DNA from 3 places in the Rhodococcus sp. SJ-3 genome. Region 2 is predicted to be linked to each of the others. Evidence: riboswitches for the same ligand, from Rfam matches in the RefSeq annotation. Region 2 holds a riboswitch; each other region holds the start of a gene.
What was found. A riboswitch is a leader RNA that binds a small molecule or an ion and turns the genes downstream of it on or off. The one in region 2 is predicted to bind thiamine pyrophosphate.

Region 1 (6,728 bases), 2.3 Mb from region 2:
CGACCTCGGCCACGGCCACGGCCCGGTCAACCCGCTGTGGCGACTTCACGGGCAGCCCTGACGGACTGAGGTCTCGCGGGTCCGGCTACTGCGTGAATGCCTACTCCGTGAATCCCGCGCGTGCCTCGGTGCGCGCAGGCCCGCCCGGGACTCCGTCCGGGCCGTCGAGCGAGTCCGCGTAGACCGCGGTGCTGTAGGCGACGGACGCCGCTGCGACTGCGAAGGCGTCGCGGTCGATGTTGTCCACTGTGTCCTCAGGCCGGTGGTAGTTCGGGTCGTACTCCTGCTCTGCGGTGCCGCCCCACTTGTCGGCCTCTTCGGGGGACTTCACTTCATCGGCGCCGGTGAATGTGCCACCGGCGGGGATGCCGACTGCCATGAACGGGCCATAGTCGGAGCGACCGTCGAAATCGGTGCCGTCGGCATCGATCCCGCGCTCGGCGAAGAAGCCCGAGATGGTGCGCTCGATACCGGCCGATCCCTCGGGCCCCGGTCCGGCACCTTGCGCGTCGGAATCGTCGCCGTCCAAGAGAAGATAGCCGGGGTTCGGCGAGCCGATCATGTCGAAATTCAGGTAGAGGGCGATCGCCTCGTGCTCTTCGGGAGACAAGGACTCGACATACTCGGTCGACCCGACGAGCCCTATCTCCTCGGCGCCCCAGAACGCGAACCGCACAGCGTTGGTGACGCCGGGGTCGCTACCGATCTGCAGTGCGGTCTCGAGGACGGCCGCGACACCGCTGCCGTTGTCGTTTATCCCCGGTCCTTCGGGCACGCTGTCGAGATGTGCACCGACGACCACGACATCGTCGGTCGAGCCCGTTTCGGTCTGCGCAATGACGTTGCGGGAACGCTGCGTCTCGGTCTTCGTGTCGAGGACGAGATCCGCCGACGGTGACGCCGCAACCCGCTCGCCGTCTGCCAGGCCGATTCCGCCGACGGGAATCCGTCGCGGCGCGGTCTCGTCGAGCGTCGCCCCGGCGAGGGGACCGTCCTCGGTGTTCACGACGAGCAGTGCCGCAGCACCCGCATCTGCAGCGACCGTCTCTTTCGTCGAGAAGGTGCATACGCCGCGGTCGACCACCACGATCGCTCCCGCCACGTCGAGACCGTCGTAGTCGGTGGCCTCGCATCCCGGGGTGTCGTCGGTGGGTACCCGCACAACGGGCGCGGTCAGCCCTTCGGGTCCGGTCGTGGGCGAGTGGCCCAGCGCCCGCACATCGAGGGGCCGGCCGCCGACCTCGAGGGTCTGGTCTTCGACCTCGAAGGTGGTGGCGTCGAATTCGGGTGTCTGCACGTCGAATCCGGCGTCGCGCAACGCGCCTGCCACGTAGTCGACGCTCGCGTCGTAACCGGCGGTGCCGAGCGCGCGGTTACCCCCGTGCTCGGTCGCTATGCGCTCGAATTCGGTGAGGTGGCCCATCAGGGCATCGATCGGCACGCTGTCGGCGAGAGCGGCCGGATCGACGGGCGAGGAGTCCGTGCGAGCGTCGTCCGCGCAGCCCGCGATCACCACGGCCGCCACCGTCAATATTGCGATGCGGCGGCCGACCACCGTGTCGATCATTGCCCGAGCATACTGACCCGGCACAGTTCAGGCGTCGCGTTTACCGACCACCGCGAGCGACACACCGAACACGACTGCCGTGAACAATGCGAAGTACAGCAGCGAACCCCACGGCCCCCAATGGAAGTCGACCCCCTGCTCCATACCGAGGAAGTGGTTGATGTTGGCGAACGGCAGGAACGGCTGAATTTCACGACCGACCCGGCCGAACAACGAGAACAACGATTCGATGAGCAAGGGCCACAACAGTAGGAGCGCGATCGTGCCCGCCGACTGCCGCAGCAATGTCCCCACACCCACCGCGAGGAACACCGCCAGGAACGCGTAGAACGCAATGCCGTAGATCGCGCGCCACGTGTCGCCCTCGAGCACGAGGTCGCGGCCTGCCTCCGAACCCGCGAGCGCTTTCGCGACGTACACGGCGATCAGGCCCACCACGCCGGTGACGACAGCTCCGATCACACCGATGAGAACCGATTTCACGGTCAGCACGAGAGAACGGTTGGGATTGGCGATGAAGGTCGTCCTGATGACGCCGAAGCGGTACTCGCTCGTGACCGACAGTGCCGCGAGGATCATCAGCACCATGATGCCGAAGCCCGTGACACCGGTAGCGGCGACATCGGGGGTCAGATAGAACCGGGCGGCCTCGTCGTCGATCGACATGGAACTGCGGGCAACCGCGCCCATCATCGCGGCGAAACCGATGCCAAGGGCGACGATCACCGCCAGGCACCAGAACGGAGACTGCACCGACGTCAATTTGATGCGTTCCGCACGCAAGGTGTCCAATGCTGGTGATGCCATTACAGGCTGCCCTTCATCACGTCGTCGAAACCGGTGCCGTGGAACTCCACGTCGCCTCCGGTCAGTTTCATGAACGCATCCTCGAGGGATGCATGGCGGCCCGCCAGCTCGTGCAGGACGATCGAGCGTGCCGCGGCGAGCTCACCGATCTCTGCGGCACCGGCACCCGAGACGTGCAACGCACCGTCCTCGTCGATCACCGTGTGCCCGCGTTCGGTGAGCGCGCTGCGCAGCTCATCGAGTTGGGGGCTGCGAACCACCACGAGGGATTCCGACGCCCGATCGACGAACTCCTCGACCGACATGTCGGCGATGAGCTTGCCGCGTCCGATCACAATGAGGTGATCGGCGGTCTGGGCCATCTCCGACAGCAGGTGACTCGACACGAGCACCGTGCGGCCCTCCGCAGCAAGGGCTTGCATGAACCGGCGGATCCACACGATGCCCTCGGGATCGAGACCGTTGACGGGTTCGTCGAACAGCAACACCTTCGGGTCGCCGAGCAGCGCACCTGCCAGGCCGAGGCGCTGCGACATGCCGAGCGAGAAGCCGCCGGCGCGTTTGCCTGCGACCTCCGTCAGCCCGACCTGACGCAGTACCTCGTCGACGCGGGAATCCGGCAATCCGTTGGAGGCGGCAAGCCACCTCAGGTGTGCGCGAGCTGAGCGGTTCGGATGCACCCATTTGGCGTCGAGCAGCGCACCGACGGTCTGCAGCGGACGTTTCAGGTCCCGATACTGCTTGCCCTCGATGAGCGCGGTGCCCGATGTCGGACGGTCCAACCCCAGGATCATGCGCATCGTCGTCGATTTGCCTGCCCCATTGGGGCCGAGGAATCCGGTGACGATCCCCGGGGGGACAGTGAACGTCACGTCGTCGACAGCAGTGGTTGAACCGAAGGTCTTGGTCAGTCCGGTCACTTCGATCATGGACCATAGACTGCCGGAAAATGGGTCCGAGCGCAGCATCACGCCCGCGACCAGGGCCTCAGGGATCCAGGGGCGACGATGCCTGGGCCCAGAATCGCTTGGGAATGCGTCCGGCATGCCGAGCACGGAAGCCGGCTTCGACCGCGTGACGCATCGCTGATGCCATCAACGCCGGGTCCTTCGCTCGGGTGACCGCCGTGGCGAGGAGCACCGCGTCGCAGCCCAGTTCCATGGCGAGGGCAGCATCCGAGGCAGTACCGATACCGGCGTCGAGAATGACGGGTACCCCAGCGGATTCCACGATCATCTCGATGTGGTGTGGATTGGCGATACCCAGCCCCGTCCCGATCGGCGATCCGAGCGGCATCACCGCGACACACCCGACATCCTCCAGGCGACGCGCGAGCACCGGATCATCGGTGGTGTACGGCAGGACATTGAACCCGTCGTCCACGAGCTGCTCTGCAGCAGAGACCAATTCGATCGCGTCGGGCAACAGGGTTCGTTCGTCGGCGATGACTTCGAGCTTGACCCAATCGGTTTCGAGCGCTTCCCGGCCCAGTTGCGCGGTGAGGACCGCCTCCTTCGCTCCGCGGCACCCCGCGGTGTTCGGCAGCGGCGCGATCCCGAGCCGAACCAGCAGGTCCAGCACGCCCGTTCCCGACGTCGCGTCGACCCGACGCATCGCCACAGTGGTCAATTCGGTACCCGAGGCAACGAGCGCGTCCTCGAGCACTGCAAGGTTCGCAGCACCTCCCGTGCCGGTGATCAACCGGGACGAGAACGATCGCCCGGCGATGGTCAGCGGGGGGAGATCCTGCCCCGGGTCCACCCGCGCGAGTGCGTGTTCAGCCACCCTGCACCGCCGTGAGGATCTCGATCTGCGCACCCTTGCCGATTTTCTCGCTCCAGCGTCCCCGGGGGAACAACACCCCGTCGACGGCGACCGCGATGCCCTTCTCGGGCAGTCCCATCTCGGCCAGCAGGTCCGTCATGGTCGGTTCGTCTGCAAAATATTTCTCCTCACCGTTGACGGTGATACCGACCGAAATCTGATTCGTCATCGCACGCTCTCCTTCGCGAATCGTTGGGGATCTGCATGTGCCACCTCGGCGAGCGGGTCGTCGGCGAGCTCGGCGAGCACCGAGTCGACCGTGATCGCGGTGAGCAGAATTCCGTTGCGGCCGTGCCCGGTAGCAGCAATCACCCGATCCGACAATCTGCCGATCAGCGGCAGATTGTCAGGACTCATCGGGCGCAGCCCCGCGCTCGCCTCGTGCAGTTCGTACTCACCGATCGCGGGAAACAGCATTTCGGCGTCGGCGATCAGGTCGCGCACTCCCGCGACCGTGACCTCGGTGTCGTCCGCTTCGTACTGGGTCGCTCCCACGACGATCCCGTCGGCGCGTGGCACCAGATACGCGGGGCGTCCGTGCACACTGCCGCGCACGGTGTGCTGCGGCGGCGGGGTTGCTCCGGGGCGTACGCGCAGCCGCAGGATCTCACCTTTGACCGGCCGGACCGGAAGGTCCGGCCACAGTCGCGCCGATGCGTACCCCGCGGCGAGCACGACGCGGTCGTCGGACAGTTCGTCGAGGTCGCCGACGGAAGCCTGGACGAACTGCACACCCGCGGCGACGGCAGCGCGATGCAGCGCTTCGACGAGCCTTCTGTTGTCGACGGACAGTTCGGTGGGGGCCAGCAGGCCGAGCCTGATCCGCGGACCCAGCGACGGTTCGAGATCACGGATCTCGGCCCGGGTGAGGATGCGCATCTCGTGGCCCTGCTCCGCCACCCAGGTTGCGATCGTGCGCAGGTCGGCGGCGTCCGCGGCGTCCAGAGCAACGGTCAGCGATGCACCCGCGGTGAAGACGTCGATGCCGGTCTCGCATTCGAGGTCGTGCGCGAGTGCGGGCCAGCGCTGCAGCGAGGCCGCCCCGAGATCGAGGACGTGCTCTTCCCCGGGCCACCCTTCCGACAACGGTGCGAGCATTCCGCCCGCAACCCAGGATGCGCCGGTGCCCGGGGCACGATCGTGGACGGTGACCGTCCATCCCGCGCGGGCTGCACGCCACGCGACGGCCAGACCGATCACGCCACCACCGATGACCGCTACTGTCGACACGACATCCACCTCACTCCCTGCGCCGGCATGATCCGGTTCAGGTCATAACGGTCGGGGCCGGCAGGCCCCCTCTCAGCCCCGCGTTCCTCGGGACTCCCGTGTTGTCACTTTCGAGGTAGAGGCTACCGTCTTGTCCGTGACGACCTACCCGACCACCTACCGCGGCAGCCATCCCGACCCCCGTGGACGCCTCGCGACCGCGCGGTTGTACCTGTGCACCGATGCCCGTCGCGACACCCGCGATCTCGCCCGGTTCATCGAGGAAGCCCTGGTCGGCGGCGTCGATATCGTGCAGTTGCGCGACAAGGACTCCGCAGGTGAGAAGAAGTTCGGCCGCCTGGAGGCCGGTGAGGAACTCGCCGCGCTCGAGGTGATCGCCGATGCGTGTGCACGCCACGGGGCACTGTTCGCGGTCAACGACCGCGCCGACATTGCGCTCGCCGCAGGCGCCGACATTCTGCACCTCGGACAGGGCGACCTGCCGGTGAAGCAGGCGCGGAGGATCCTCGGCGACGACATCGTCATCGGCCGGTCCACGGCCAGCCGCGCGCAGGCCGTGCTCGCCGACGGCGAGGACGGAGTGGACTATTTCGCGTCCGGTCCGGTGTGGGACACCCCGACCAAGCCGGGGCGCACAGCAGCCGGACTCGACGTCCTCCGGGAGGTACACGCTTCGCATCCGCAGCGACCGTGGTTCGCGATCGGCGGTGTGGATCTCGAACGTCTCCCGCAGGTGCTCGACGCGGGCGCCCAGCGCATCGCGGTGGTGCGCGCGATCACGAAGGCCGACGACCCGCGCGCTGCCGCGGCAGCGCTGAAGGCTGCGCTGCCTGTCTGACGTCCTACAGCCAGCCGAGTACTGCCGACGGGGACAGCGTCATCGTGCCGTGGGGCAGACGCGCACGCAGTCCCCGATCGGCGGTCACCACCACTGTCACGGCCGGATCGAGCGCGGTCGCCGTAGCGGGAACAGCCGAAGTATCGGGAGCAACTGCTGCGGCAAGCCGCGCGAGTTCGTCGTCGCCACTGCCGTCCGCGGTGTGCACGCGGGTGCGGTCGTTGTCGACGATCGCGCTACGCGCACGGCCTTCGAGCACCGCCTCGACCCGCGACACCCACCCGAATGTTCTGTCGGGAAGTTCGACGGTGCGTGGGAGGGCCGCCGCGATGCCGGTGAGCAGGGCACCTGTCGCACCGGGACGGTCTCGCCACCATCCGGACGGCCCACCGGCTCCGAGAACGTTCGCGGTGTCGAGCAGCATCCTCACCGGGCGGGTGCGCAGAGCAGACCAGGCTTCGG
Region 2 (6,728 bases):
TCGAGGGCACGGGTGGTGCCGAACGTCTTGACGAGGTCGACGGTTTCGATGGCCGGTGTATCCATGATGCAACCTCCGTGATCGGTTACGAGAGAGCCGCCTCGCGAGCGGCCAGATACGCGGTGAGCATGCTCGAGTCGGTAAGGAGCGGTTCGGTGTAGAGCTCGAGCAACGGGAGCAGGAGACGGTCGGTGTAGGAACTGAGCCAAGCGGGCAGCGTGTCGAGGTCGAGGGGCTCGTTCGGCCCGGGGACATGCAGCAGGAGCGCGCCGGTACTCAATTCGACCAGAGCCCGCGCCCGTGCCTCAGGGTTGCGACTGCGACTCACGACGCCGGACTCGGTGCCTTTCGCGAGGTAATCCTCGGTGGTGGCCACCAGATGATCGAGGAACTCTTCAGAGGCGGGGCCGCGGGCCTGGAGACTCCGGATCAGGTAGCCGATGAGCGGGGCGTAGCTCCCGATGTTCTCGAGCTGAGCGAGCATTGCCGCGACGCCGCTGCCCGGCTCGAGGACCGAGGACTTGAGCTCTCGGATGCTGCCCAGGACGTACGCGTCGCAGTGCTCGCGCAGACCGGCTCGGGAACCGAAGTGGTGCACGATGAGCGAGGCGCTCACGCCGCATTCCGAGGCAATGGCCCGAAGTGAGACGTTCACCCCATCTCGAGCAACGCAACAGATCGCCGCGTCGCGGATGCGAGCGCGTGTGGTGAGGTCGGAAACGCCCTCGGTTGAACGCATGTTCCAAGGGTTGCACACGCGTTCAACGACGTCAAGACTGCGCCCCCGACCCGGTTCAGGAGAAACCCATCACCTGCGCGCCCCACACCTCACGCATTGCGCCCTCCGGATCCGCGACCACTGTGTCCCGTGCATCGATGAGTAGGGTGGCCCGCTCGCGCGGCTCGTACTGCGGCCAGTGCTTCGACGCGTCCAGCGCGGCAGGAACCGCGTGCTTCGCGAACGCCAACCATCGCCGCTGAATCCTGCCCGACACCTCGATCGCACTCCTACGCCCACCGAGCCAGAAACTCGGATCTCGACCGAGCGTGCCGAAATTACCGAATACGTAGGGTAATTCGGTTGCATGCCCGGCGCCGATCCGCGCCGCCTTGAGCATCGGCGTCGCGTGGTCGAAGCGGTACACCCACGTCTGGGAATGCTCGGAGTGCGCTTCCGCCACCCACAACACCGGCATCCGGAACCCGGCGTCGCGCGACAAGGCCATCGCCCCGCTCGGCTTCGGCAGATCGGGATACGCTGCGGCGATTTCGGCGAGCCGTTCGGGCTCGAGATCGGGGCGGTCCTTCGCAAGCGCCTCCAGCATGGCGCGCACGGACGAATCGTCGACCGGCATCAACGGCGACTTCATGAAACGGAAAATCGACGGCTCGTCCTTGTTCGAACCGATGATGAGCGGCACCCGGTGCGACAGGCCTTTCTGGAATGCCGCGACCGGGTACTTGGGCACGAGGTCGCGATCGACCACCGGCGTCATGGCCAATGTGCCCGGAACTTTCGTGGGGATCTCCCCGACCACCGTTTCGGCCGCCTCGACGAGCTGCTCGAAAGGCATCTGCCGGAGACGCCCCACCCGAGCCGGAGACACCTCGAGGATCCCGAGGAACCGCTCGGCGACCACCGCGGCACGCTCACGACCGTATACCGACGTCGCCGGCGGCGACTGCGCGATCGCCCGATGAAACAGCCCCTCCGCACGAGGCACCGTCATCAGCGTCGTGACGGAGCCCCCACCGGACGATTCGCCGAACAGGGTGACATTATCCGGGTCGCCTCCGAAGTCCGCGATGCAGTCGCGGACCCATTCGAGCGCCGAAATTTGATCTCGCAGACCTAGATTCGACTCATATGTGTCGCCGGCGGACGAGAACGACGACAGATCGAGGAATCCGAGGGCACCCAGGCGATAGTTGAGGGTGACCACCACGACGTTCCCCGCTTCACAGAGCGCACGTCCGTCGTAGATCTTCTGACCCGAGTAGCCGATGACATACGCACCACCGTGGATCCACACCATCACCGGGCGCTTCTCGCCGTCCGGTTCGGGCGCCCAGATGTTGAGAGAGAGGCAGTCCTCCCCGATCGACATCTCGGACGAGATTCCGATCGGGCTGTTCGGGCTCTGTGGAGCGATCGGACCATACCGCTCGCAGTCGAGCACGCCCGACCACGGCCGGGGGCTCTCCGGCGAGCGGAATCTCATGTAGCCGCCGGTCGGGGCCGCGAACGGGATCCCTTTCCACGAGTACACCGCGCCGTCGCGATACCCGCGGGCGTCACCGTACTTGCATCCGACAACGAGCGTCTCGGCGTCCACATGACCTCCCGGTGAGCTTCTCGCATCCCAACGTACCCATCAGCAGCCGCGCCCACGGCCCGCCCGGGGTGCTATCGTCGCCTCCGACCGACACGGGGTGCTTCGCGACAGCGGGGCTGAGATCACACCCGTCGAACCTGATCAGGTAATGCTGACGAAGGGATGATTCGGGATGACTGTGCCTGCGCACGATTCACCGACCGACCGTTTCACCGATGTCCTGTGGGACCGCACGAAGGTTCTGCGCGACTCCATCGACGACCTCGAGTTCCTGCGCCGCCTGGGCGACGGCACACTGCCACTCGAATCGTTCCGCTTCTACATCGAGCAGGATGGGCTCTACCTGGCCGGATACGCCAAAGCCCTCGCGCTGCTTGCGTCCAAGGCGCCCGACCCGGTCACCGGCGCATTCTGGGCGACGAGCTCCGCGACGGCGGCCACCGAAGAGTCCTCGCTGCACCAGCGCCTTCTCCACGGTGGGGTACTGCCCGCCAACGACGCTCCTGTCGCCCACTCCCCCGCTTGCCTCGGCTACGTCTCGTACCTGACTGCCACGGTGGCGACCGAGCCGTACCCGGTGGGTGCCGCCGCAGTGCTGCCGTGCTTCTGGATCTACGCCGAAGTGTGCCGCGATCTGGCGTCTCGCGCGGCCGACGTGCTCGCCGCCGATCCGGCCCATCCCTACGCACAATGGGTGGCTGCCTACGACGACCAGGACTTCCAGGATTCGGTCGCGGGTGCACGTGCACTGGTCGATGCCGCCGGAGCCGCGGCGACCGAGACCGAACGAGACGCGATGATCGATGCCTTCATCTTCGCGACCCGCTACGAGCTCATGTTCTGGGACACCGCCCTGAACACGCATCCGTGGCCTGCGTCGTGACGCTCCGGCACCGGATCACCGCCCTCACCATCGCTGTCTGGACCCTGTGCACTGCCACTGCGTGCGCCAGCGGCGGTTCCGACGACACGATCCGGTTCGCACTCGACTGGACTCCCAACACCAACCACACCGGTCTGTACGTAGCGTTGCAGGAAGGATTGTTCGACGACGCCGGGCTCGACGTCGAGATCCTTCCTTACAACGATGCGTCACCCGACACTCTCGTCGACGCGGGCAATGCGGAATTCGGGATCTCGACGCAAGGAATGGCGACGTTCGCACGCGCCGCAGGAGCGCATACCGTTTCGGTCCTCGCCCCGTTACAACATTGGGCGACAGGTATTGCGGTCAAGTCCGACCGCGGCGATCTCACACGGCCGGCAGACCTCGACGGCCGAATCTACGCAGGTTTCGCCGATCCAGGTGTCTCGGAGACATTGGCGCAGGTCATCCGCAACGATGGCGGGCGAGGCGAGTTCGACGAGGTCGTTCTCGGAACGTCGGCGTACGAGGCCGTCTATTCGGGCACCGCGGACTTCACCGTCTCGTATCTGGCGTGGGAGGGACTCGAAGCGGAGCATCGTGGATTGCCGATGCGCTATTTCGACTACACCGACTACGGATTCCCCGATCAGTACGCGATCGTCGTCAACGGCAGCGAGGACTGGCTCGCCGAGAACCCCGATCGTGGTCGCGCGTTCGTGCAGGCACTGCAGCGTGGCTACGAGATCGCTGCCGACGATCCCGATCGAGGCGCGCGTGCACTGCTCGACGCCAACCCGGGTGTGTTCTCGAACGAAGAACTCGTCTTCGAGAGTCAGCGGATGCTCTCAGCCGACTTCATGCGCGACGACCAGGGACGCGTCGGGACTCTCGACACGAGCAGGTGGGCCGGGTACTCCCGGTTCCTCTACGAACAGGGCCTTCTCACCGGCCCCGACGGCGCGCCCTTGACCGCCGAACCCGACTGGTCGACCTACCTCACCGATGACTACCAAACGCCCTGAGCCCGCAGGGGCCGATATCCGGGTCACGACGGACCCGGCCGGGACGCTCCGACACCGCATCGATCGTGTACTACCTGCAATGGTCGTCGCGGTGGTGCTCGTCGCGGCGTGGCAGCTGTACGTGATGATCAGCGGAATCCGCCCGCAGGTGCTGCCGTCTCCCGCGCGCGTGCTGCAGCAGGGGTGGGCACATCGCACCGCTATTGCCGAGCACGCCGCTGCGACACTGCAGGTCACGATCGTCGGTTTCGTGGTGTCGTTGACCGTGGCGTGGATACTGGCGATCGCGGTCGATTTCTCGCCGTTCCTACGGCGAGCATTCGTGCCGCTGTTCGTCGCCTCGCAGACACTGCCGATCATCGCGATCGCCCCGCTCATGATCATCTGGTTCGGCTTCGGTCTCCTGCCGAAGATTCTGGTGATCGCCCTGGCCACATTCTTTCCGATGGCGATCGGCTTGATCGAGGGATTTGCCGCGACGGACCGCGAGGCCGGGGCACTTCTGCGCAGCATGGGAGCCACTCGGTGGCAGGAGTTCCGGTATGTGCGTCTTCCCTCGGCGCTGCCTCGGTTCTTCACCTCGCTGCGCATCGGCATCACCTACGCCGTGGTGGGTGCGGTGTTCGCGGAGTACGTCGGCGCCACATCGGGGCTCGGCATCTACATGGCCATCCAGAAGAATTCGTTCCGTACCGATCTGGTGCTCGCTGCGGTACTGGTCACCGCGACAGTGTCATTGGTGTTGTACCTGCTCACGTATGTGGCACAGCGCCTGATCGCACCGTGGGCCCTCGGCACAGAGAATCGAACAACCGGGAGCCACGCATGAGTGCCGTCACCCTTTCCGGCGTCCACCGGTCGTTCGACGGCAACCACGTGCTCGACGGCGTCGGGTTCGACGTGTCCCCAGGGGAATTCGTCTCGGTCATCGGTCCGAGCGGGTCAGGGAAGTCCACGCTGTTCGGCCTGATCGCGGGACTCGACACGCCCGACGAAGGGATCGTCACGGTCGGCGGCGCTCCGGCGTCCCCGGGACGCGCTGCACTGATGCCCCAGAAGGATCTCCTGTTCCCCTGGCGCACAGTCCTCGACAACTGCGCGCTCGCCCTCGAAGTTCAGGGCGTACCACGTCGGGAGGCACGCGCGCGGGCGCGCGCACTGTTCCCCACGTTCGGACTCGCCGGGTTCGAGGAGGCTCGTCCGTCGCAACTGTCCGGCGGGATGCGTCAGCGTGCAGCATTGGCGCGAACCGTGATCCAGCAACGCGAGATTCTGCTGCTCGACGAACCGTTCGGCGCTCTCGACTCCCTCACCCGCACCGACATGCAGTTGTGGCTGCAGGCGGTGTGGCTGCGCGACCGCTGGACCGTCCTGATGATCACGCACGACGTACGTGAGGCCGTCCTGCTGTCCGACCGGGTACTGGTCCTGTCGCCGCGACCTGCACGGATCCTGCACGAAGTCCGGGTCGGGCTACCGCGACCACGGTCGTTGGAGTTGCTGACCTACCCTGAATTCGTGGCAGTCGAACGTGAACTCGTGTCGGTCCTGCACGCAAGGTCCGACATGCTTTGAGCGCTCGCGCTATTCGGAGAACCCGCAATATCGAATCGGTAACAGGATGCCGCCCCACCTGCACCGGGCGTGCCACGTCGTATCTATCGGATTACGAGGCCCACCGGCACCACATGTCGGGCGTAGCTTGAATGATCCGTAGTTCGAACACCGGTCCGGTGTTGCTACCAGTGGCGAGGAGGCGATCAGATGAGCAGCGCATTGTCCGTCCCACTCGTCGCGCCTGCTCCTGCACGTACCACCCCGCAGATCGAGGAGCACGGCGGCGTCAGCATCGCCTCGCGTGCCCTGAGTATCTCCTTGCGCCACACGGTGCGCCCGTTCCTCGACGCGTGGGCGCTCACCCCGTCTCTTCCGTGGCCGACGGGTCTGGTCGACCGCGCAGCGTTCCCACTTCTCCCGGTACCGGGGACCGAGTACCACCGCATGGCGTTGGAAACCTGCCCCGCCGAGTTCGTCCGCGCCCCCGGCGCAGGCGGCCGCAGCGCAATCCTGTACCTGCACGGCGGAGCTTTTCTGTGCTGCGGTCTGACCACCCACCGCCAGCTGGTGTCGCGCATCTCGGCGGCAGCAGGCGCCCCGGTGCTGTCGGTGGCCTACCGGATGCTCCCGCGTCACCCGATCCGACATGCGGTCGACGACGGCCTCTCCGGACTGCGTTGGCTGATCGCCCATGGCTACTCGACCGATCGCATCGTCATCGCAGGCGATTCCGCGGGCGGATTTCTCAGCTTCTCCGTGGCCCACGAAGCACTGCGGCTGGGGCTGGGGCGCGCCGCGGGCACCGTCGCGATCTCGCCGCTGACCGACCTCGATCCCTATCGCAAGCTCGACCATCCGAATGCCCGGAAGTGTGCGCTGTTCCCGCGGCGAGCGGTGCCTGCATTGTCCACCTTGATCGAGAGGGCCGAACGGATCGATGACCGC
Region 3 (6,728 bases), 670 kb from region 2:
AAGCGGGTCAGCGAGCGACTGGCCAAGACCGGCCTCGACAGCGACGCTCGAGCGCTGGCGCTCGTTATCGAACACGACGGAACGCCGATCGGAGATGTTCTCCTGTGGTTCGTCGACGCCGACCGCAGAGTCGCGGAGATCGGCTGGGTGCTCGACCCCGATCACGGCGGGAGAGGGTTCGCACGCGAGGCGGTGAGCGCGGTGCTGCAGGTCGCGTTCGACCACTATCGAGTGCACCGTGTTTCCGCACAGATGGACGCGCGTAATACCGCCTCGGCCAAGCTCGCCACTGCCGTTGGAATGCATCACGAAGCGCATCTGCGCCGGGACTGGTGGAGCAAAGGTGAGTGGACGGACACCCTCATCTTCGGGATGCTTGCCAGCGACCGGTGAGCCGCACCACGCAAACGTCCCCTCAATCCTGTTGGGGCGGACCGTACGAGAGACGGTCGAAGATCAGCACACTCGCGCTGATCTTGCTGTCGCGCACCGTGAAGCATTCCGCGGCCGGGGCCGTGGCGGTTGCTGCGGTCTGCGGGTAGTAGAAGAGCGCGACGCGATCTCGGTCTGCGAAGTCGGCGATATCGGCCACACCGGTGAGTGCGGGTGCGAATCCGGCGATGAAGTCCTGGTACGCGGCTTTGCCGTTCAGATCGATGCCCGGTGCTCGGCAGATGATGTCGTCGGCAACGTGGGTCATGGCACGCGCGACATCCCCGCTCGTCCAGGCCCGGTGGTAGTTCTTCACGACGTCGTAGGCGGATTCCTGTGGCATGGGAGACTCCCTCGATTCTCGTTCGTGTAGTGATGTCTTTCGGGTCGGTTCACTCGCCGCGCGGCTGCCACTCGTCCGGTCCGGCGTCGCCGCCGGAGCCTGCTGTGGCCAGACGGGGGAGGAAATGGTCCCACCCGTGGGCGTGCCCGCGCAGTTCGGTATCGGGAAGGTCGGAGTGGACGAGGTCGACGCGGGTGCCGCCGGCGACGGCGGTGAGCCGGAACTCGACCGTCGATGCTCCGATGGGCAGATCCGCATTCCCTGCAAATCCCCACGAGACGACCACGCGGGTCGGGTAGTCGACGTGAAGATACTCGCCACGGACCGGGTAGCCGGCGATGTCGACCGCGAAGAGGCCGCCGGGTCTCGGATCGAGTTCGGCATACTGGCCCATCCACGCTGTCATCCCGGAGTTCGTGGTCAGGTACTCGAACACTGTCTCGGGCGCTGCGGCAATGTCGATCGAATCTCGGAACTCAGCCACGGTTCTCGCCCGCCCTCGCTTCGATCACGGTCTTGAGTGCAGACAGCTTCCCCGGCCAGAAATCGTCGAGGTATGACCGCACTGCGGCAAGACCGTCGGTGTTCACTGTGAACAGATGGCGTGTGCCCTCGCGTGTGCTGACTGCGAGGCCCGCTTTCCGGAGGACTCCGAGGTGGTGCGACGTCGTCTGTTGGGACAATCCGACTTCCTCGGCGATAGAACCCACCGGGCGCGGAGCGGAGCGGATGACCCGTAGGATCGTCCGTCGATTCTCGTCGGCAAGCGCCCGTAACGCCCTGTCGAGGTCCGCTGCAGCCTCGGCACCCATTGTTCGCCTCCGCTCATCGAGTGCCATGAGGGTAGCACAAATGAATATTTGTACTCATGCATATGCGTGGACTCGAGTGCTCGGAATAGCTATCCCGCGCTCACAGCCGCCGCAGGACCACGACGGTGTCGTCGAGTACGACCTGGGTTCCGTCCGGGCCGATGGCGTCACGCGCGCGGGTCTCGGCGATCCGCACTTCCCAGCTGCCCGGTTCGAGGTCGAGTGCCTCGACCTCTTCCTGCGGGCTCGGGAACCGATGGTCGCCGTGCCCCTCGTGCGCATCGGCGCCCGCCCACGGTGGGAACGCGGCGTGCGAGACGATCACGAGGTGCCCGCGCGGCGCGACGAGTCCGGCGGCGTGGCGAAGCACGTCGGTGCGCGGAAACTCGACGGGCGAATGAAGGAACGATGCGGCGACGAGGTCGTAGCTGCTGTCTTCGCGCCAGGTTGCCAGGTCTGCCGCGGCGAACCGGATGCGATCGACGGGAAGTCCGGCGGCGCGCGCAGCGTCGGTGGCGCGGCGGACGGCGGTGCGGGAGATGTCTACTCCGGTCGCGTCCCAGCCGCCGCGTGCCAGCCAGATCGTGTCGGCACCTTCGCCGCAGCCGAGGTCGAGAGCAGTGCCCGGTGCCAGGCCGGACACCGCGTCGACGAGGGACGCGTTCGCATTGCCCGACCACAGACCGTCGCTGTCGGTGTAGCGGTTCTCCCAGAATTGTGCCGGTGATGTGTCGGCGTGCATGAACTCTCCTCGTGTGCGGGCTTGCGTCACCGCCGATAATGCGACTTCATGTTGACATGAAGTCAAGTCCGAGGTGGACGATCGGTGAGGTGGCCGAGCGCTTCGGCCTCGCCCCACATGTATTGCGACATTGGGAGGACGTCGGGCTGATCGCGCCCGACCGCGACAGCGCAGGGCGCCGCCGCTACCGCGACACCGACGTCACCAGGGTGGCGGTGATCATCAGGAGCAAGGCCGCTGGAATGAGTCTCGACCAGATCCATGTCCTGCTGGCAGGGCAGACGGACGAGCGGCGCGAGGTGCTCACCGCGCACCTCGACGACCTGGAGCGACGGATGGCGGAGATGGCCCGCTCCCGGGAGATGACACTGCATGCACTCGAATGCCGCGCTCACGACATCGCGACATGCCCCAATTTCGCAGCAGGCGTCGCCGATCTCCTCGAGAACCGCACCGGCACACGTCCTGATTTCGGCTCGCACCGTACCGCGACGGAAGAGGCATCTCGATGAGTCGTTCTCGGACTCGGCGCAACTTCCGTGCACTATCCGGTAACCGCACTGTGCCGAGGCGGTAGAGCCGGTACCTCCAGCCCCAGTGAGTCGCGCAAGGTTCTACCCGGATACTCGATGCGGAACAGACCGCGGCGCTGCAACTCCGGCACCACGAGGTCGACGAAGTCGACGAGAGAATCCGGGTAGGCAGGGCACATCAGATTGAAGCCGTCGCAGGCGCCGGCAGCGAACCATTCCTCGATACGGTCGGCGATCGATTCCGGTGTGCCGATCATGGTGGCGTGGCCGCCACCTGCTGCGAGAAATCCGAGCAGTTCCCGCAGCGTGGGACGCTGCGTCTGGATGATTCGCTGCACCGTCGCGTACCGCCCCTGCGGGCCGGTGAACTCCGATATGGGAGGCAGGTCCGAAACCGGAGCGTCGAGAGCATGACCGGTGTAGTCCCGGCCGGTGAACGACCCGAGCTGGGCGAGAGCACCCTCGACATCGAGAAGAGAGTCCAATGCGGCCTTCTTCGCGTGTGCTTCGTCGTCGGTGCGGCCGACGTAGGTGACGAGACCGGGCAGTATCGCGATAGACGCGGCATCACGCCCCGCGGCGGCGGTGCGGGACCGCAGATCGGTAGCGAACTCGAGCGCTGCCGGAAGGTCCCAGGCGACCGAATACACGGCCTCGGCGTGGCGTGCTGCGAGGTCGCGTCCGGTGTCGGAGGCGCCGGCCTGGAACAACACGGGGCGTCCCTGCGGGCAGCGTGGCACCGTGAGCGGGCCGTCCACTCGGAAGTGTCTACCGTGGTGTTCGATCCGGTGGATCGCGTCGGCATCCAGGAAACGCCCGGCAGTGCGGTCCGCGATCACGGCGTGCTCTTCCCACGAATCCCACAGCGCGACAATCGCGTCGATGAACTCCGCCGCTCGCCCGTATCGTTCGGCGTGGGCCGGTAGTGACTCGAGTCCGTGGTTGCGGGCTTCGGCGTCGAACATCGAGGTCACGATGTTGGCACCGGCGCGTCCACCGCTGATGTGATCGAGCGAGGCGAGCATGCGGGCCGCGTGGAACGGCGTGTAGAAACTTGCGGACACCGTGGTGACCAGGCCGATCTTCTCAGTGGCCCGCGCCATCGCAGACAGCGCCGTGAGCGGTTCGAGAAACCACGTCGTGCCCGCCGTGTACGCGGTGTTCACACTGTGCCCGTCGGCGAAGAACACCGCATCGAAGCAGCCCCGTTCGGCGGTGCGCGCGAGTTCCTCGAAGTAGGCGATGTCGCCGATGCGCTCCGCGGCGGAGTCCGGGTGCCGCCACGCCGAAGAATGATGCCCGGCACCGTACAGAAATGCGCCCAGATGCAGGGTGCGTACCACCGGCATCAGTCCATCACCAGCCCGCCGTCGACGACGAGGTTCTGCCCGGTCACTGCTCGCGACCAGTCGGACGCGAAGAACAGCACGGCGGCGGCGAAGTCCTCCGGCGTCGTGACCGCACGCAGCGGGGTGGACGCGGCGATCAGGTCGAAGACCTCAGGAGGTGTCGCGGACGATGCATCGGTGGTGCGCAGGAGTCCGCCCGACACCATGTTCACCCGGATGCCTTCGGGGCCCAGATCCGCAGCAAAGGTGCGGGTCGTCGACAGCAGGGCCGCTTTCGCCGCGGTGTAGTCGTGGTACGGCACGACCGGGTTCTGGAACAGGTTGGTCCCGATGTTGACGATGCTGCCGCCGCCGGCTTCGCGCATGCCCCTCAGGGCGGCCTGGATCGTGTTCACCGCGCCACCGACGATGCCTTCGAGTTGCGCTGCGAACGCACCGTAACCGATCTCGTCGGCCTTGTCTCGGGCGTCACCGTTGAAGGAGAAGTCGGGAAGGGCATTGTTCACCACGGTGGTCACCGGACGTCCGAAGTGTTCGCGCGCCCGGTCGAACGCAGCCTGTACCTGCGTGCGGTCGGTGACATCGGCCTGCACGGCGATCGCTCGTTCGGAGCCGATGCTCTCGGCGAGAGCCTGTGCTGCATCGCCGCTGCGCCGGTAGTTCACCACGACCGACGCGCCTTCGTCCGCGAAGGCCTGCGCGATGCTGCTGCCGAGCCCGCGGGCTGCGCCGGTGATCAGGACGATCTGATTCTGCAGTGACGTTGTGACGAGAGCCATTGTGGCGCCTTCCCTTCGGAGCGAGGGATACACAGGCGGCATCGGTCCACTGGTCTGTTGCCGACTCGGCATCCCTTCGCTCGCATGATCGAGATCAGGTTCTACGGGTGTGGTCTCAGCCGTTTCCGGCACCCCGTGTCGAGTTCCGAACCCCAGGTTAGCAGTGTGCACGGGCAACGCCGGAGCACGTCACGTTCCGGCATGGGCGAACAGCAACGCGAGCCACGCCCAGCCCACGGTGATCACCACCCGCTGCACGAGCCCGGCGAGCCGGGCGTCGTTTTCCCACGCCTGCCCGAATGCGACGAAGCCGATGCTCAGCGCGCCGGCGGTCAGGCCCGAAAACCATGTCCACGCGGCGCCGGACACCGTGAACGCGGCGATGATCGCGGCTGCAGGAAGCGAGGTGAACACGACTGCACCCGCGTGGTCATGAATCTTGTGGCGGCGCGTGTACACCGTCGGTGTGCGGTCCGGTGTGCCCGGCGGATATCCACGCATCGCATCCATCGGAAAGAGTCCCGAGAGTACGAGGGCGACGCCGAACACTCCGATCGTCACGCCGAGCAACACACTGCCGAATGCGTCGGCGACGCCGACGGATCCGAGGGCCACTCCTACGCCGCACGCGATGAAGTTGGTGGTCTGGATCCAGCCTCGGCGGCCGAGTGCGAGCGCACTGACGGGCTGGCGTACCGGGTGATAGCCGGGGCGGGTCCACCCCTCGACGAGGAAGACCACGACGAAGACCGTGAGCGCGACCGAACCGATGATCGTCACGCGGTCATTCCCACCGGAAGAGCGCCGCCGCAACGACGACACCGGTCACGATCGCCACGCCGAGCGCGACGAAATGGGCCGGATCGGCCGGACTTCCGGCCCATGCCGCGGACATGGCCTGCGACGAGGCGCCGAACGGTAGCCACTCTCCCACCGCGGCAACGGGCTCCGGGAGCGAATCGATGCTGCCGAACAAGCCGCCGGTCGCGCCGAGTGCGAAGAACGCGACGAGACCGATCGCCACCGCGGAGTTCGGGGTCGGGGAGATCGCCGCGACGATCATTCCCACCGCATACATCGCCGCCATCGAAAGCACGAAGACACCGAGAGCAGTGCCTGGGTGCACAGGTAGCCGGGCGTCGAAGAAGACGATCGCGACGATCAGCGCCGCACCGAGCCCGACCAGGGTCTGCAGCACGCTCACCACGACCTGTGCCACCAGGACCATCGCAGGAGACGCCGGTGTCACCGACAGTCGACGCAGAATCCCCGTGCGACGGTAGTACGCCAGGAAACTCGGCATGTTGATGACACCGATCGTGGCGATGATGATCGTGAACACCAGCGGCATAACGTACACATCGAGCGCTGAGCGTCCGTTGATCACAACCTCGCCGCTCGCGGTCGCCGCACTCATGACAAGGATGAGCAGCGGGAGGCCGATCGGGACGACGAGACCCGCCGTGTCGCGTGCCACCATCCTCGCTTCGCACGCGATCAGCGTCAGCCATGCCGCGAAACCGGGCCGCCGGATCTCCGTACCGGTGTTCATACGGTGTCCTCCAGTTCTTTTCCGGTGAGCGCGACGAATGCCTCGTCGAGGTTGTTCGCAGACGCTGCGGCAACGAGTCCGGACGGGGTGTCCAGGGCGACGAGTCTGCCTGCGTCGAGCAGGGCCACACGGTCGCAGAGACGTTCGACCTCTTCCATTGCGTGGCTGACCAGAAGGACAGCAACG

Region 1: it holds a riboswitch for thiamine pyrophosphate, as region 2 does, so the genes downstream of both, thiO (glycine oxidase ThiO) here and ACTDXD_RS20370 (TenA family protein) in region 2, are expected to answer to the same signal.
Region 3: it holds a riboswitch for thiamine pyrophosphate, as region 2 does, so the genes downstream of both, ACTDXD_RS17275 (3-oxoacyl-ACP reductase) here and ACTDXD_RS20370 (TenA family protein) in region 2, are expected to answer to the same signal.

What each region holds. Positions count from the first base shown of each region.
Region 1 covers NZ_CM123306.1:801,398-808,125, forward strand. The annotation lists gene thiD (bifunctional hydroxymethylpyrimidine kinase/phosphomethylpyrimidine kinase) at 1-61, shown strand, start outside; gene ACTDXD_RS03660 (M28 family metallopeptidase) at 101-1,567, opposite strand; gene ACTDXD_RS03665 (ABC transporter permease) at 1,595-2,374, opposite strand; gene ACTDXD_RS03670 (ABC transporter ATP-binding protein) at 2,374-3,303, opposite strand; gene ACTDXD_RS03675 (thiazole synthase) at 3,362-4,159, opposite strand; gene thiS (sulfur carrier protein ThiS) at 4,152-4,367, opposite strand; gene thiO (glycine oxidase ThiO) at 4,364-5,428, opposite strand; TPP riboswitch at 5,424-5,538, opposite strand; gene thiE (thiamine phosphate synthase) at 5,565-6,266, shown strand; gene ACTDXD_RS03695 (NUDIX hydrolase) at 6,271-6,728, opposite strand, start outside.
Region 2 covers NZ_CM123306.1:4,372,622-4,379,349, reverse strand. The annotation lists gene ACTDXD_RS20385 (ATP-binding cassette domain-containing protein) at 1-65, opposite strand, end outside; gene ACTDXD_RS20380 (TetR family transcriptional regulator) at 86-739, opposite strand; gene ACTDXD_RS20375 (carboxylesterase/lipase family protein) at 795-2,336, opposite strand; TPP riboswitch at 2,420-2,516, shown strand; gene ACTDXD_RS20370 (TenA family protein) at 2,509-3,219, shown strand; gene ACTDXD_RS20365 (ABC transporter substrate-binding protein) at 3,249-4,226, shown strand; gene ACTDXD_RS20360 (ABC transporter permease) at 4,306-5,055, shown strand; gene ACTDXD_RS20355 (ABC transporter ATP-binding protein) at 5,052-5,801, shown strand; gene ACTDXD_RS20350 (alpha/beta hydrolase) at 5,991-6,728, shown strand, end outside.
Region 3 covers NZ_CM123306.1:3,698,908-3,705,635, forward strand. The annotation lists gene ACTDXD_RS17240 (GNAT family N-acetyltransferase) at 1-393, shown strand, start outside; gene ACTDXD_RS17245 (nuclear transport factor 2 family protein) at 416-775, opposite strand; gene ACTDXD_RS17250 (SRPBCC family protein) at 825-1,259, opposite strand; gene ACTDXD_RS17255 (ArsR/SmtB family transcription factor) at 1,252-1,587, opposite strand; gene ACTDXD_RS17260 (class I SAM-dependent methyltransferase) at 1,688-2,329, opposite strand; gene ACTDXD_RS17265 (MerR family transcriptional regulator) at 2,386-2,841, shown strand; gene ACTDXD_RS17270 (LLM class flavin-dependent oxidoreductase) at 2,874-4,211, opposite strand; gene ACTDXD_RS17275 (3-oxoacyl-ACP reductase) at 4,211-4,990, opposite strand; TPP riboswitch at 5,045-5,136, opposite strand; gene ACTDXD_RS17280 (DUF998 domain-containing protein) at 5,180-5,770, opposite strand; gene ACTDXD_RS17285 (ABC transporter permease) at 5,775-6,542, opposite strand; gene ACTDXD_RS17290 (ABC transporter ATP-binding protein) at 6,539-6,728, opposite strand, start outside.